DNA from 2 places in the Luteimonas sp. A537 genome. Region 1 is predicted to be linked to the other one. Evidence: predicted binding sites of a transcription regulator. Region 1 holds the regulator's gene; the other holds the start of a gene.
What was found. The regulator sigma-54, encoded in region 1, starts transcription at its own class of promoters, with help from an activator protein. The targets are predictions, from matches to a motif close to TGGCACGNGCNTTGC.
Positions count from the first base shown of each region.

Region 2: the regulator sigma-54 is predicted to act here: its motif matches at 5,218-5,232, upstream of glnA (type I glutamate--ammonia ligase).

Region 1 is NZ_JBSVRH010000001.1:412,277-419,400, reverse strand. Features, by position in the region: gene ptsP (phosphoenolpyruvate--protein phosphotransferase) at 1-452, opposite strand, end outside; gene ACW7GZ_RS01965 (HPr family phosphocarrier protein) at 452-721, opposite strand; gene ACW7GZ_RS01960 (PTS sugar transporter subunit IIA) at 734-1,126, opposite strand; gene rapZ (RNase adapter RapZ) at 1,227-2,096, opposite strand; gene hprK (HPr(Ser) kinase/phosphatase) at 2,096-3,052, opposite strand; gene ACW7GZ_RS01945 (PTS sugar transporter subunit IIA) at 3,049-3,522, opposite strand; gene hpf (ribosome hibernation-promoting factor, HPF/YfiA family) at 3,541-3,870, opposite strand; gene ACW7GZ_RS01935 (RNA polymerase factor sigma-54) at 3,978-5,405, opposite strand; gene lptB (LPS export ABC transporter ATP-binding protein) at 5,441-6,160, opposite strand; gene lptA (lipopolysaccharide transport periplasmic protein LptA) at 6,160-6,645, opposite strand; gene lptC (LPS export ABC transporter periplasmic protein LptC) at 6,677-7,124, opposite strand, start outside.
Region 2 is NZ_JBSVRH010000005.1:77,364-84,487, forward strand. Features, by position in the region: gene ACW7GZ_RS13555 (YheT family hydrolase) at 1-317, shown strand, start outside; gene ACW7GZ_RS13560 (tetratricopeptide repeat protein) at 378-2,444, shown strand; gene ACW7GZ_RS13565 (YbhB/YbcL family Raf kinase inhibitor-like protein) at 2,476-3,090, shown strand; gene ACW7GZ_RS13570 (META domain-containing protein) at 3,225-4,085, opposite strand; gene ACW7GZ_RS13575 (undecaprenyl-diphosphate phosphatase) at 4,153-4,962, opposite strand; gene glnA (type I glutamate--ammonia ligase) at 5,293-6,702, shown strand; gene ACW7GZ_RS13585 (N-acetylmuramoyl-L-alanine amidase) at 6,809-7,124, shown strand, end outside.

The DNA.
Region 1 (7,124 bases):
GGCCTGGCGTCGTGGCGGTGCAGCGCTGCATGGATGCGGCCGATGACGTGGTCGATGTCCTCGATGCGGCTGCGGAAATAGGGGTCGTCCATGCTCTCGAACACCGCGGCCAGGCGGTTGCGCTGCATGCGCAGCGCGTAATCGGCGCCGTAGAGGTCACGGGTGATGAGATCGTCCAGGCCCTGCAGCAGTTCGGGGTCGTCAAGCAGCAGGGCGTGCAGGTCGAGGAACTCGCCCACTTCCTTGGCGAGCGCGCCGTGCAGGCGCGAGCGCAGGTCGCGGAGATCGGCCCGCACCATGTCGATGGCTTCATGCAGGCGCGCCACCTCGCCGGGTGCCGCGGCGCGGGTGATGCGCTCTTCGGCGACTTCCAGCGCATGCGGCTGCCGCACCCGGGCGCGGCCCAGGGCGTTGCCCCGCGATGCGCCATGGCCGGGCAGCAGCTGGCGCATCAGCTGTCCTCGTCGAATCGCCGCTCGAACAGTCCGCACACGGCGTCGGCGGCGGCCACTTCGTCCGGCCCTTCGACGCCCAGCTTGACCGCGGTGCCGGTGCCGGCTGCGAGCAGCATCACCCCCATGATGCTCTTGGCGTTGACCTCGCGGCCCTTGGCGGTGAGGGTCGCGTTGACGTCGTAGTCCGACAGCAGCTGCACCAGGCGCGCGGTGGCGCGCGCATGCAGCCCCAGCCGGTTGGAGACGGTGAGTTCGCGTTCGATCATGGCAGTCCCGCCTCAGGCGTCATCGTGCACCACTCCATTGCGCGCGCCCGCGGCGGCCACCGCAGGCAGTTGGTCGAGCGGCAGCTCGGGATAGTTCAATACCCGCAGCAGCATCGGCAGGCTCAGCGCCGAGACGCGGCGCACCGGCGTGCCCAGGTGCGCCAGGCGCGCGGCGAGGTTGGCGGGGGTGGCGCCATAGACGTCGGTCAGCAGCAGCACGCCGTCGCCGCTGTCGGCGCGACGCAGGGCGGCGCTGGCGGTTGCCAGCATGGCGTCGGGATCGGCGTCATAGGACATCTCGAAGACTTCGATCGCAAGCGGCAGCGTACCCAGAAGCCGGCCCGCCACCGCCTTGAACGCGGTGCCGATGCCAACGTGGGTGATGAGCAGGATGCCGACGGCCATCGATACAAATTAACAGAGCCGCATGACCCTCAGGAAGCGGCGCGTGCGGAAGCCACGGGTTCCAGCGATGCGCAGGGGCGGTCCGCGCCGGGTCCGGAGATCAATCCAGCCCGCGGTGATGGGTGGCGACTTCCTTCCAGCCCTGCGCGCGCGCGTGTTCCGCGGCGGCCTCGGCCAGGTAGACCGAGCGGTGGCGGCCGCCGGTGCAGCCGAAGGCGACGGTGACGTAGCTGCGCGTGGACGAATGCATGCGCGGCAGCCAGGCGTCGAGGAACCCGTTGACATGCTGCAGGTACTCGGCGACCTCCGGCTGTGCCGCGAAGAACTCGCGCACCGGGCCGTCGCGACCCGACAGCGGCCGCAGGCGGGCATCCCAGTGCGGGTTGGTCAGGGCACGGGCGTCGAACACGAAGTCCGCGTCCGGCGGCACGCCGCGGCGGTAGGCGAAGGATTCGAACAGCAACGACAGCGATGAATCCATGCTCAGCCCGAGGTCGGTCAGGACCCGGCGGCGCAGCTGGTGCACGTTCAATTCGCTGGTGTCGATGATGACGTCGGCCAGCGAGACCAGCGGGCGCAGCACCTGGCGTTCCAGCGCGATGGCATCCGACAGGGCCAGTCCAAGCCGGGTCAGCGGGTGCCGGCGGCGGGTGTCGGCGTAGCGCTTGAGCAGGATGTCGTCGATGGTGTCGAAGAACACCAGCTTCGGGTCGAAGCCCATCGCACCGACCGCGGACAGCCACTCCGGGATGCTGGCAAGGTCGCCGCGGCTGCGCACGTCGACTCCAACCGCGAGCTTCTGCGACGCGCGCTCGGGATGGGTGGCGCTGCGCACGAAGTCGGGCAGCAGCTCCGCCGGCAGGTTGTCGACGCAGTAGAAATCGAGGTCTTCGAGGGTGTTGAGGGCAACGGATTTGCCGCTTCCGGACATGCCGCTGACGATGATCAGCGAGTTGTTGGCGGTGTTCATTACATGCCCCGCTCAAGGAAGTGGGAGTGGCGCGCGAGGAAGGCCGAGGCCGGGTCCACGCCCTTGGCGCGCAGCACGTGCACGCGGGTCGCGGCTTCGGTCAGCACCGCGAGGTTGCGGCCGGGCATCACCGGCAGGGTGATCATCGGCACGTCCAGGTCCAGCACGCGGCGCGCGCCGAGGTCGCCGGTCAGGCGCACCATGCCGCTGGGGTCGCGTGCCTCGCGGGTGTCCTCGGGCCGTGCGAGATGGACGATCAGGCGCAGGTACTTGTTCCGCTTCACCGCGGTGTCGCCGAACATCTCGCGGATGTTGAGCACGCCAAGGCCGCGCAGCTCCAGCAGGTCCTGCAGCAGTTCGGGACAGGTGCCGTCGAGGACGTCGGGGGCGATCTGCGCGAACTCGGGGGCGTCGTCGGCGACCAGGCGATGGCCGCGGGTCACCAGCTCCAGCGCGAGCTCGCTTTTTCCGGTCCCGGACTCGCCGGTGACCAGCACGCCGATCGAGTAGATCTCCATGAACACACCGTGCAGCGTGACCCTGGCTGCCAGCGCACCGGCCAGGTGGTACTGCAGCACGTTGTACAGCTCATGGCCGCGGCGCTGCGACGACCACAGCGCGATGCCCGACTCTTCGGCCATCTCCACCAGGTCCTCGGGGCAGGGCTGGCCCTTGTTGACCACCAGCGCCAGCGGCCCGAACTGGAGGATCTTTTCCAGTGTTTCCCAGCGTTGCCTGGGTTCCAGGCCGTCGAGCCAGGCAAGCTCCTCGCTGCCGAGGATCTGCACCTTGTTGGGATAGATGATGTTGAGGTATCCGGCCAGCGACGGCCGGCGCGACACGGTGTCGACCGACTCGAGCTGGCGCGTGGCGCCGGCCCGGCCGGCGAGCCACTTCAGTTCAAGCCGTTCGCGGAGCTGGTCGAACAGCGCCTGCGCGGTGATCACCGCCTTCATGCCGATCGCGCCTCGGACGACCCACCCGAGCGCAGGAGCAGCGCACGCAGCGCGTTGATGTCCGGTGCGTGGCGTACTGACTGGCGGAAGTCGGTATCGGCGAACCGGCCCGCCAGTTCCGACAGGGTATCGAGGTGCTGCTGCGTGCGATCGCCGGGCACCGCCATGGCGAAGACCAGGTCCACCGGTTCGCCATCGCGCGCATTGAAATCGACCGGGTTCGCCAGCCTCAGGAAGGCGGCAAGCGGTTCGCTGCAGGAGTCGCTGCGGCAGTGCGGGATGGCGACGCCGTGGCCAATCGCGGTGCTGCCGACGGCTTCGCGGCCGCGAAGGCCGTTGGCGATCAGCAGGGTCCATTCCGGAGAGTCGCCGCCCAACAGGCGGGCGGCGACATCCAGGACCTGGTCACGGCTGCCGGGCGACACCACCTGCACGATGCGGCTGGCGGAGAGCAGGTCGGTGTATGGCATCCCCGGGCCTTCTGTGCCTCAGCCGAACTCGCCGTCGCGCACGGGATTCCCGCCGCGGCGATGGTGGTCGATCATTTTCTTCTTTTCCTTCACCAGCATCCGGTCGAGCTTGTCGGCGAGCAGGTCGATGGCCGCGTACATGTCGGCGGCGCGGGCATCGGCGTGGAGCGTCTTGCCGGCCACGCTGACGGTGGCTTCGGCGCGGTGGTCGGGCTTGTCGATGCTGAGCTGGGTGCGGACCTGCAGCGGCGGGTCATACAGCCGCGACAGGCGGCCAAGCTTGGTCTCGACGTAGTCGCGCAGTGCCGGGGTGACGTCCATCTGCTGGCCGTGGGTCTCGATGAGCATCGCAACCTCCTTCTCGGTGGGAGCCACAGCATCGCGCATGGCGGCGCAGTGGGTGTCATGGACAGGTTAACCCAGCCTCCGGGGGGCGGGAAGCGTCGACGTGGCGTTCAGGCGATCCGCACGCGCTCGTGCGAGGACGGGATGTTCAGCGCCTCGCGGTACTTGGCCACGGTGCGCCTGGCCACGGGAATGCCGCTGTCCTTCAGGCGTTCGGCCAAGCGTGCGTCGGAGAGCGGTTTGCGCGGATCTTCCGCATCTACCAGGCGCCGGATCATGTCCTGGATCGCGATGCTGGAGGCTTCGCCGCCGCCGCCGGTGTCGATTCCCGAGGCGAAGAATGCGCGCAGCGGGATGGTGCCGCGCGGCGTGTGTACGTGCTTGCGGGCAACCGCGCGCGACACGGTGGACTCGTGCATGCCGATCTGCGCCGCGACTTCGCGCAGGGTCAGCGGGCGAAGCGCCTGGGCACCGAACTCGAGGAAGCCCGACTGCTCGCGCACCAGGCAGTGGACCACCTTGAGCAGGGTTTCGCCACGGGCCGCGAGGTTCTTCAGCAGCCAGCGCGCTTCCTGCAGCCGTCCGCGCAGGTAGCCGGCGTCGGCGCCGACGGTGTGCTGCAGCATCTGTTCGTAGCCGCGATGGATGGTCAGGCTGGCGTGGCGGCCGCCGGCCAGCGACACCTTCCAGATGCCGTTATGGCGCGAGATGCTGCAGTCGGGCACCACGTAGGTGTCGTGCGGCATGCCGCCGATGCTGGAGCCGGGCCGCGGGTCGAGGCTGCGGATCAGCTGCAGCGCCATGTTGGCTTCGTCCTCGCTGCAGTGCAGGGCGTCGGCGAGGCCCGGGGCGCCGAGTTTGGCGATGCGTTCGATCAGGGTGGCCACCGCGCGCCGTGCCACCGCGTGGCCGGGCGTGTCGGGGGGCAGGGCGTCCAGCTGCAGCAGCAGGCACTCGCCGAGGTCGCGCGCGCCGACGCCGGTCGGGTCCAGTCGCTGCACCCGCTGCAGCACGGCGCTGATCTCGGCTTCATCGCACTGCAGGTCGGGGGCCATCGCTTCGGAGATGGCGGAAAGTGGCTCGCGCAGGTAGCCATCGTCGTCGATGGCGTCGACCAGGGCCTCGCCGATGGCGAGTTCGCGCGGCGACAGGTGGCTGAGGTTGAGCTGCCATGACAAATGGCCGCGCAGGGTTTCGGACTGGGCGATGCGCTCGGAGGCGTCGCTGCCCGCATCACCGTCGCCGCCACTGCTTCCACGCCCGCTGTCGGCCCATGCGCTGTCGCGCTCGACATCCCAGTCATGGTCGCTTGCCGCGCTTTCGGTCCCGGCGCGCTGGTCGTCGCTGCCGGATCCGTCTTCCGCCGATGCGGACAGTGGCGAGGATTCGTCCCATTCCAGCAGCGGATTGCTCTCGACGGCCGCAGTGATCTCGGCTTCAAGTTCGGGGATCGGGAGTTGCAACAGATGCAGCGCCTGACGCAGCTGCGGCGTCAGTACCAGGTGCTGTCCCAGCGATGTCTGCAAACGAGGCTTCACGGCGTTCCCGATCAAGCGGGGACGCACCCTCCGGTTTACAGTCGGAAGGACTCCCCGAGGTAGACCCGGCGCACGTCCGGGTCGGCCAGCAGCGCGTCCGGAGCCCCCTGCGCGAGCACGCCACCATCACTGAGGATATACGCGCGGTCGCAAATGCCCAAGGTCTCGCGCACGTTGTGGTCGGTGATCAGCACGCCGATGCCGCGATTTTTCAGATGGCGGACGATGCGCTGGATCTCGCCGACCGAGATCGGGTCGACGCCGGCGAAGGGTTCGTCGAGCAGGATCAGGCTTGGACGGGCCGCGAGTGCGCGGGCGATTTCCACCCGCCGCCGCTCGCCGCCGGAAAGGCTCGCGCCATGCTGGCCGGCCACGTGGGTGACCTGCAATTCGTCCATCAACGAGGCGAGTTCGGCCTCGCGGCCCTTGCGGTCCAGGTCTTCGCGCAGCTCGAGCACCAGCATGATGTTGTCGGCCACGCTGAGCTTGCGGAACACCGAAGGTTCCTGCGGCAGGTAGCCGACGCCCAGGCGCGCGCGCCGGTGCATCGGTTCGCCGGTGATGTCGCGGCCGTCGAGCACGATGCGTCCGGCATCGGCTGGGACCAGGCCGACGATCATGTAGAAACAGGTGGTCTTGCCGGCGCCGTTGGGGCCGAGCAGGCCGACGACTTCGCCCGCTTCCAGGGTCAGCCCGAACTCGCGCACCACTTCGCGCTGGCCATAGCGCTTGCGCAGGCCTTCGGCGACCAGCATCAGCCGCCGTCCTGGCCGTCCTGGCCGTCCTTGGCACCCTTGGGCAGGATGCGGGTGCGGATCTGCTGGCCGTCCTGGCCGCCACCCTGCACGCGGCCGGTGGCCATGTTGTAGACGATGCGACCGCCGGCCATGGTGCCGCGGCCGGGCTGGTTGATCTCGACGTTTCCGGTGAAGACCACGGTTTCGGTCTGCAGGTTGTAGTCGACGGTGCTGGCGGTGGCATCGATCGCGCCGCCGTCGTCGAGGTCCTGCTGCAGGCGCACCGGCGACCCCGTCAGGATCACCTTCTGGATGTCGCCACCGCCGCGACGCACGTCGGCCTTGGCGGCGCGCACATCGAGGGTGCCCTGCACGATGCGCACGTTGCCGGTGAAGACGCAGGGACTGCCGTCGTCGGCCAGCGAACAGTCCTGGCTGTTGGAGGTCAGGTCCATCGGCTGGCTGCGGTCGCTGGATTTCGCCCACGCGGGCGCGGCGGACATCGCCGCGGCGATGGCGAGAAGCGTCGTGAGGCTAGCGGCGCGTGGGGACATAGCGGGTCTGGACCTTGGAGGTGAGCTGGAAGCGTTTGTCGGCCAGGTCGGCTTCCATGCCCGTGCCGCGCATTGTAGTGCCGGGCTGGGTGATGGTCACGGCGGCGTCGCTGCGGGCCCGGCGCTGGCCCGGGAACACGTCCAGGGCCTCGGTTTCCATGCGCATTTCGCGGGTGCCGGCGGGGTCGGATACCACCACCACCTCGCCACGCAGGCGCATCTCCTCGCTGTCGGCGCTGATCCAGCCGGTGGCTGCGCGCAGGTCCCAGTACAACTCGCTGCCTTCTTCGGGCAGCAGGAAGACCGGTTCGCGCAGCGACATGGTTTCGTCCACGGGATTGCGATGCAGGTGCGGGGCGCGGAGGGTGAAGGCTTCCCGGCCATCGCTGTCGAGCGACACCAGCTGGAAGTCCTCGAGGATGTAGTCG
Region 2 (7,124 bases), on a different contig from region 1:
CGGTGCTGCGCCTGCGCATGCGCGCGCTCACCGAATGGCTGGTGCTGCGGCACACCGACTTCGGCAGCCTCGAGGCGTATTTCGACGGCTATTCGATCGCCGGCGATCGCCTGGCTGGGCTCGCGGTGCCGGCCTCGATCCTGACCAGTGCCGACGATCCGGTGATCCCGGTGGATGACTTCCATCGCCTGGTCCTGCCTGCACCGGCGCGGTTGGAAGTGGCCGGTTGGGGAGGCCATTGCGGCTTCATCGAGGGACCGCGGCTGGATGGCTACGCCGAGCGCTGGGTGGTCGGACGCCTGGCCGGCGAAGGCTGAGCGGGACGGGCGGCTACAATCGGGGTTTTCGGCGCGCCGCGCCGGCAGGACGGCCTTCCCATGCAAGAAAAGATTCTCGACGCGCTGCGCCGCGGAGACACCCGGACCGCGCTGGATGCGGCGCGCACCCATGCAGCGCAAGCGCCCGGCGACGTGGACGCCCAGCGCCTGCTGGCGCTGGCGCTTCGTAGCAGCGGCGACCTCGACGGCGCGCGCGACGTGATCCTGGCGGCGATCGAACTGGCTCCCGATGCCGCCGAGCTGCACATGGAACATGCCACCCTGCAGCTCGGCATGCGTGACCTGGAGGCGGCGCGGCAGGCGATGGGCGCGGCGGCAGGCGTCGACCCGAACCACTTTGCCGCCTACGCCATGCGAGCACACCTGGCGCTGGCGGGAGGGGACATCGCCGAAGCCGAGCGCCAGCTGCGCCTGGCCGAGCGGGTCGAGCAGGATCATCCCGAACTGCAGGCGCTCGGCGGCATGATCGCGCTGCGCAAGGGCAACAGCGGCGCCGCCATCGCGCAGCTGTCGGCCGCGCTGCAGCGGGTACCCGACGATCCGCTGACCATGCAGGCGCTGGCGTTCGCGTACTTCAAGGAGGAGCACTTCGCCTTCGCCGAACAGGCCTTCCGCAAGCTGCTCGATTTTCCGCCGCTGGCCAATGACGCGCGCCTCATGCTCGCGCTCACGCTGGCCCGCCAGCGGCGCCCGGTCGATGCCATCGACGAACTTGCCCCGCTGCTGGCCGACCAGGCCACGGCCACGCTGCAGGTGCGGCGTTTCGTCGGCGAGCTCGAACTTTCGGCGGGCCGCCCGGCGCGTGCGCTGCAGCACCTGCGCGAGGTGTTCGCGGTGCAGCCGGGCGAACTCCGGGTCACCACGGCGATCGCCGAGGCCTGGCGCCGGCTTGGCGCGACCGACGAAGCGCGGAACATGCTTGATGCGGCGCTGGCTACTTCGCCAGGAATCGATCTCCTGTGGTACGTGCGCCTGGTCTTCGATCCGCTTGGCGACGTTGCCGCCGGGCTGATCGAGCGCTGGCGCCAGCACAGCCCGGAATCGATCGATGCCCTGGAAGCGGAGATGAAGCTCCACGCCATCGAAAACCGCCCTGCCGGGACCGAAGCCGCGGCGCGGGCGCTGCTTGAACTCGAGGCGGACCACTTCGACGCCGGAATGAAGCTGGTGGACGCGCTGCTGGTGACCGACCCTGCCGAGGCGCTGCGGCGCATCGAGTCGTTGCTGGCGCGGGAAGACCTGCACCCGGACGCCAGGGCGACCCTGGAAATGGGGCTGGGCCTGGCACGGCACCGCGCAGGTGACTTTGCCGGCGCGCTGGATCACTGGACCCGGCGCATCGCGGCGGGACCGGGCAATCGCCTGGCATTGCCCAGGGCCACCCCGGCACCGGCCGAGTGGCCCGAAGCCGCGGCGCCGGTCGCCGCGCCTCCGGCGGTATTCCTGCTCGGCCTGCCGGGTGCGCTGGCCGAGCGCGGCGCGCGGCTGCTGAAGGTCGTGCCGGCGTTCCGCGACGACCGCGTCGGTGCCAAGCCGCCGGCCGACATCTTCCAGGACATCGGGTCGTGGGCGAACGTCGCTTCGGGCAAGTTCGATGCGCCTGCGGTGATCGCCACCTGGCGCAAGGCCCTTCCGGGGCGCGGCATCCATGACGCGGTGATCGACTGGATGCCGTGGTGGGACAACAGCTACACCGCCGCGGTGCGCGCGGCGCTGCCCGAAGCGCAGCTGTTGGTCATGCTGCGCGACCCGCGCGACATGCTGATGGACTGGATCGCATTCGCCGCGGGTACGCCGTTCGCGGCGGAATCGCCACGGGTCGCGGCCGGCTGGCTTGCCGCCGCGCTCGACCAGATCGCCACCCTGCACGAGCAGAACCTGGTGCCGCACCGCCTTCTTCGTGTCGATGACGTCGCCGACGACCCTGCCGGAATGGCCGCCCTGATCGGCAGCGCGCTGGGCAGCAACTTGCCGCCGCCGCCAGCCGGCCTGTTCGGTACCCCGCGCTTTGCCGCCGGTGACTGGCGCCGCTATGCCGACCAGCTTGCCGGCCCGTTCGCGGCGCTGGCGCCGGTCGCGCGCCGCCTCGGCTATCCCGAAGCCTGACCACGAGGACATCACCATGACCGCCACCGCCATGCACATCGCCAGCGAAAGCTTCGACCACGGCCAGCCGATTCCCGCCGGGTTCGCCTTCGGCACGCCCGACGGCCTCGGCGGCAACCGCAACCCGCAGCTGTCCTGGGGCGGTGCGCCGGCAGGCACGCGCGCGTTCGCGCTGCTTTGCATAGATGCGGACGCGCCGACCGATCCGGCGCTGGTCGCCAATGACAAGGTCGACATCCCGGTCGAACATCCGCGCGGCGATTTCATGCACTGGGCGATGGTCGACATCCCGCCACAGGTCACCTCGATCGAGGCCGGCAGCTGCAGCGACGGCGTCACCAAGGGCGGCAAGCGGACGCCACCGGGGCCGTCGGGCACGCGCCAGGGCCTCAACGACTACACCGGCTGGTTCGCCGGCGACCCGGACATGGGCGGCGACTGGTCCGGCTACGACGGCCCGTATCCGCCGGCACACGACCTGCGCCTGCACCGTTACTTCTTCCGCGTGTTCGCCCTGGACGTCGAGCGCCTGGAGCTGCCCGGGCGCTTCACCGCCGGCGACGTGCTGCGCGCGATGCAGGGCCACGTGCTGGCCGAAGCCGCCACCTGGGGCAGCTACGGCCTGCATCCTTCGCACACCGCGTAAAGGCGACATGGCCGCGATCCGCGGCCCACGAACCCGCCGTCCACGAACCTGTAGGAGCAGCTATAGCTGCGACCAGCAACCGGTGAATGCCGTGTCGCGGTCGTGGGCTTGGCGTGTCGCGGCTATAGCCGCTCCTACTGGGGTTTTGCCTGCTCGGTGCGGGCGACTTGCTCGCTCTCCACCACCATGTCCAGCACGTTCACGATGGAAGAAGCGTCCGCGGGCACGTCCTGGCGCCGGAAACGGTCCACGCGCAGCACGTTGCGGACGCCGGGCTGGTGTTCGTAGCCCTCGATCTCCTCGTACAGCGGGCCCCATTCGCCGGTGCCGCGCTTGAGGCCCTCCGCGTCGTACTCCAACTCGCGGACCTCGAGGCAGCGGTGGTCGGGCATCAGCGGGTGGTGGCAGTCGATGCGCTCGGCGGCGACCTCCAGGAACACGCGCTCCGGTTCGCCACCGTGGCGGGTGCGCGCGTTTGGCGCGCCGCTGAAGGCCAGCGTATCGCCCAGGGCATTGACCAGCCGCAGCCGCGGCGCCTCGCCGGCTTCGATGGCGAGCGCATGGCTGCCGGCCAGGCGGGTATGGGTTTCGCGTTCCATCGCCATCAGCGGCTCGGCGCAGGCCATCTGCGTGCTGATCATCGGCCCCAGCGTGAGTTCGCCGGCGGCGAGGTTGAAGTCCGCGCCCATGCCGTTGCATGCGTTGGTCACCGAGACCCGGCCCTCGGCGAAGTCGAGCTGCAGCGGGGCCTCGGCATTGCCGAACAGCGCGTCGATGCGGGCGCCGTCGGCGGCGGTGGCCGAGTCCAGTTGCCAGTGGTAGCCACCGAGGGTGGTCGCGACGTCGGGGGCAGGTGCGTGGCCTGCCGGTGCCGGAGCCGTTTCCGATGCCGGCGCGACGGCCGGCGTGGAGGCGGACGGGTCGTCGCCCGTGCCGGGCGAACAGGCCGCGAGCGCGAGTGCCAGTGGCAGGGCGAACAGGGACGGGTGCTTCATCGGTGACCTCCAGGGGCAGGGATCCGGGCGAACGCGCGACGGGGCCGGACGGGGTCGGGCGCCGGCGTCATTCGCCCATCGGCAACCACAGCAGCAGTGCCGCGCCCAGCAGGATGCGATACACGGCGAAACCGGTGAACCGGTGGTGTTCGATATACCCCAGCAGCCATTTGACCACCATGAAGCCGGTGATCGTGGCCGCGGCGAAGGCGATGCCGACGTCGGCCCAGGCTTCGCCGCCCAGACCGCCGTCCATCGCCAGCTCCATGAAGGTGTATGCGCTGGCCGCGAACATGGTCGGGATGCCGACCAGGAACACGAACTCGGCCGCGGCCGTGCGCCGGCTGAGGCCGAACAGCATGGCGATGAAGATCGCGGCCGCCGAGCGCGAGGTGCCGGGGAACACGCCGGCCACCACCTGCGCCAGTCCGACCAGTACCGCGATCGTCCACGTGACCTCGGTGCCGTCGGGGCTGCGGCGCTCGGCCACGCGCTCGGCGACGATCATCCACACGCCGCCGATGATCAGCGCCCAGGCGATCGGGCTCACGGTTTCCGGCAGCTCCCAGCCCAGCAGGCGCACGGGCAGTCCGACGAGTGCGGTTACCAGGAAGGCGACGGCCAGCTTCATCGCGTAGTCGCGGTTGCGGGCCTCGCCCAGGCCGGTGACCAGGCCGGTGACCAGGCCGGTGATGCGCTCGCGGAACACGAGGGTGATGGCGAGGATCGCGCCGGCCTGGATGACGATGTTGAAGAAGTCCGAGCGCGCGCCCAGCCAGTGCTGCGCGATCAGCAGGTGGCCGGTGCTGGAGATCGGGAGGAATTCGGTCAGGCCTTCGAGGATGCCCAGCAGCAGGGCGGCCAGCGGGTCGGTCATGGGTCGGGATCCGGGCGGTGGAGGGGAGGGCGGGATGCTTTCATTGGAACTTCTTCGGGAAAGGGTACGAGAAAGTTCCAGTAAGGGCGTCAGCTGTCCCGCAGGGCTACCGCTCCACAGGGCCTCCTGCAGGGGCGAGACGGTCGACGGAACAGGTGCACCTTACTGGTGCGATTGATGGAGTGGCCGCACCATTCGGGTGCAAAAAGGCTTGCAGTCCGCTGCTGATCGTAGTGGGTTCAAGGACTTGCCGCATGGCACGGCGCTTGCGTAACCACTACCGACACCCGGGCGTGCCCGGGACCTGCCCTCGAACATCCGGAGCCGTCCATGTCCATCGAAACCGTCGAAAAGCTCATCAGCGACCATCGGGTCGAATTCATCGACCTGCGCTTTTCCGACATGCGCGGCGTGCAGCACCACGTCACCTATCCGGCCTCGATCATCGAGCCGGCGCTGTTCGAGGACGGCAAGATGTTCGACGGCTCCTCGATCGGCGGCTGGCGCGGCATCCACCAGTCCGACATGGTGCTGCTACCCGACCCCGAGACCGGCTTCCTCGATCCGTTCACCGCCGATCCGACCCTGGTGCTGACCTGCGACGTGCTCGACCCGACCACGATGCAGGCCTACAACCGCGACCCGCGCGGGATCGCGCGCCGCGCCGAGGCCTACCTGAAGTCCAGCGGCATCGCCGACCAGGCCTTCTTCGGCCCCGAGCCCGAATTCTTCATCTTCGACTCGGTGCGCTACGCCAATGACATGGGCCACACCTTCTTCCACGTCGACTCGGAAGAGGCCGCGTGGAACTCCGGCCGCGAATACGAAGGTGGCAATACCGGCTACCGCCCGGGCGTGAAGGGCGGCTACTTCCCGGTGGCACCGCTGGACTCGCTGCACGACATCCGCGCCGAGATGTGCAAGACCCTCGACGCCATGGGTATCGAGACCGAGGTCCATCACCACGAGGTCGCCAACGCCGGCCAGTGCGAGATCGGCACCCGGTTCAACTCGCTCACGCGCAAGGCCGATGAACTGCTGACCACCAAGTACGTGGTCAAGAACGTCGCCCACCGCAACGGCAAGACCGCCACCTTCATGCCCAAGCCGCTGGTCGGCGACAACGGCAGCGGCATGCACGTGCACCAGTCGCTGGCCAAGGCCGGGGTGAACCTGTTCGCCGGCGACGGCTACGGCGGCGTGAGCCAGACCGCGCTGTGGTACATCGGCGGCGTGTTCAAGCACGCGCGCGCGATCAACGCCTTCTCCAATGCCAGCACCAACAGCTACAAGCGCCTGGTGCCGGGCTTCGAGGCGCCAGTGATGCTGGCCTACTCGGCGTCCAACCGCTCCGCCTCCTGCCGCATCCCGTACGTGAGCAATCCGAAGGCGCGCCGCATCGAGTTCCGCTTCCCGGACGCGATGAGCTCCGGCTACCTGCTGTTCACCGCGCTGATGATGGCCGGGCTTGACGGCATCAGGAACCAGATCGATCCGGGTGGCCCCAGCGACAAGGACCTTTACGACCTGCCGCCGGAAGAGGCCAAGGGCATCCCGACCGTCTGCCATTCGCTGGACCAGGCGCTGGAGGCGCTCGACGCCGACCGCGAGTTCCTCAAGGCCGGCGGCGTGATGAGCGACGACTTCATCGATGCCTACATCGCGCTGAAGATGAAGGAAGTCACCGCGTTCCGCTCGGCAACCCATCCGCTCGAGTACCAGATGTACTACGCGATCTGACAGCGAGCACTTGCGGGAGCCGCCATCGCCGAACACTTGTGGGAGCAGCTATAGCTGCTCCTACTGTTGCGGTTGCAAATCTGGCGGGTGGCGGGTGGAATGGGGCATGCGCACCAGAACGATTTTCGCAGCCATCTGCCTTGCCCTGCTTGTCGGCTGCGTGCACCAGCCGGCGCGCAACCCGATCGCGCAGTGGGTGCCGTCGCCCAACCACGACGAACGCCGCCCCGTCATCATCGTGTTGCACTACACCGAGCAGGACTCGGTCGAACAGAGCCTGCGCACGCTGAGCACTCGCAACAGCGGCGGGCCGGTGAGTTCGCATTACCTGGTCGGCGACGACGGCGCGATCTACCAGCTGGTCGCCGACTCGCGGCGCGCATGGCATGCCGGAGGCGGACGCTGGGGCACGATCACCGACC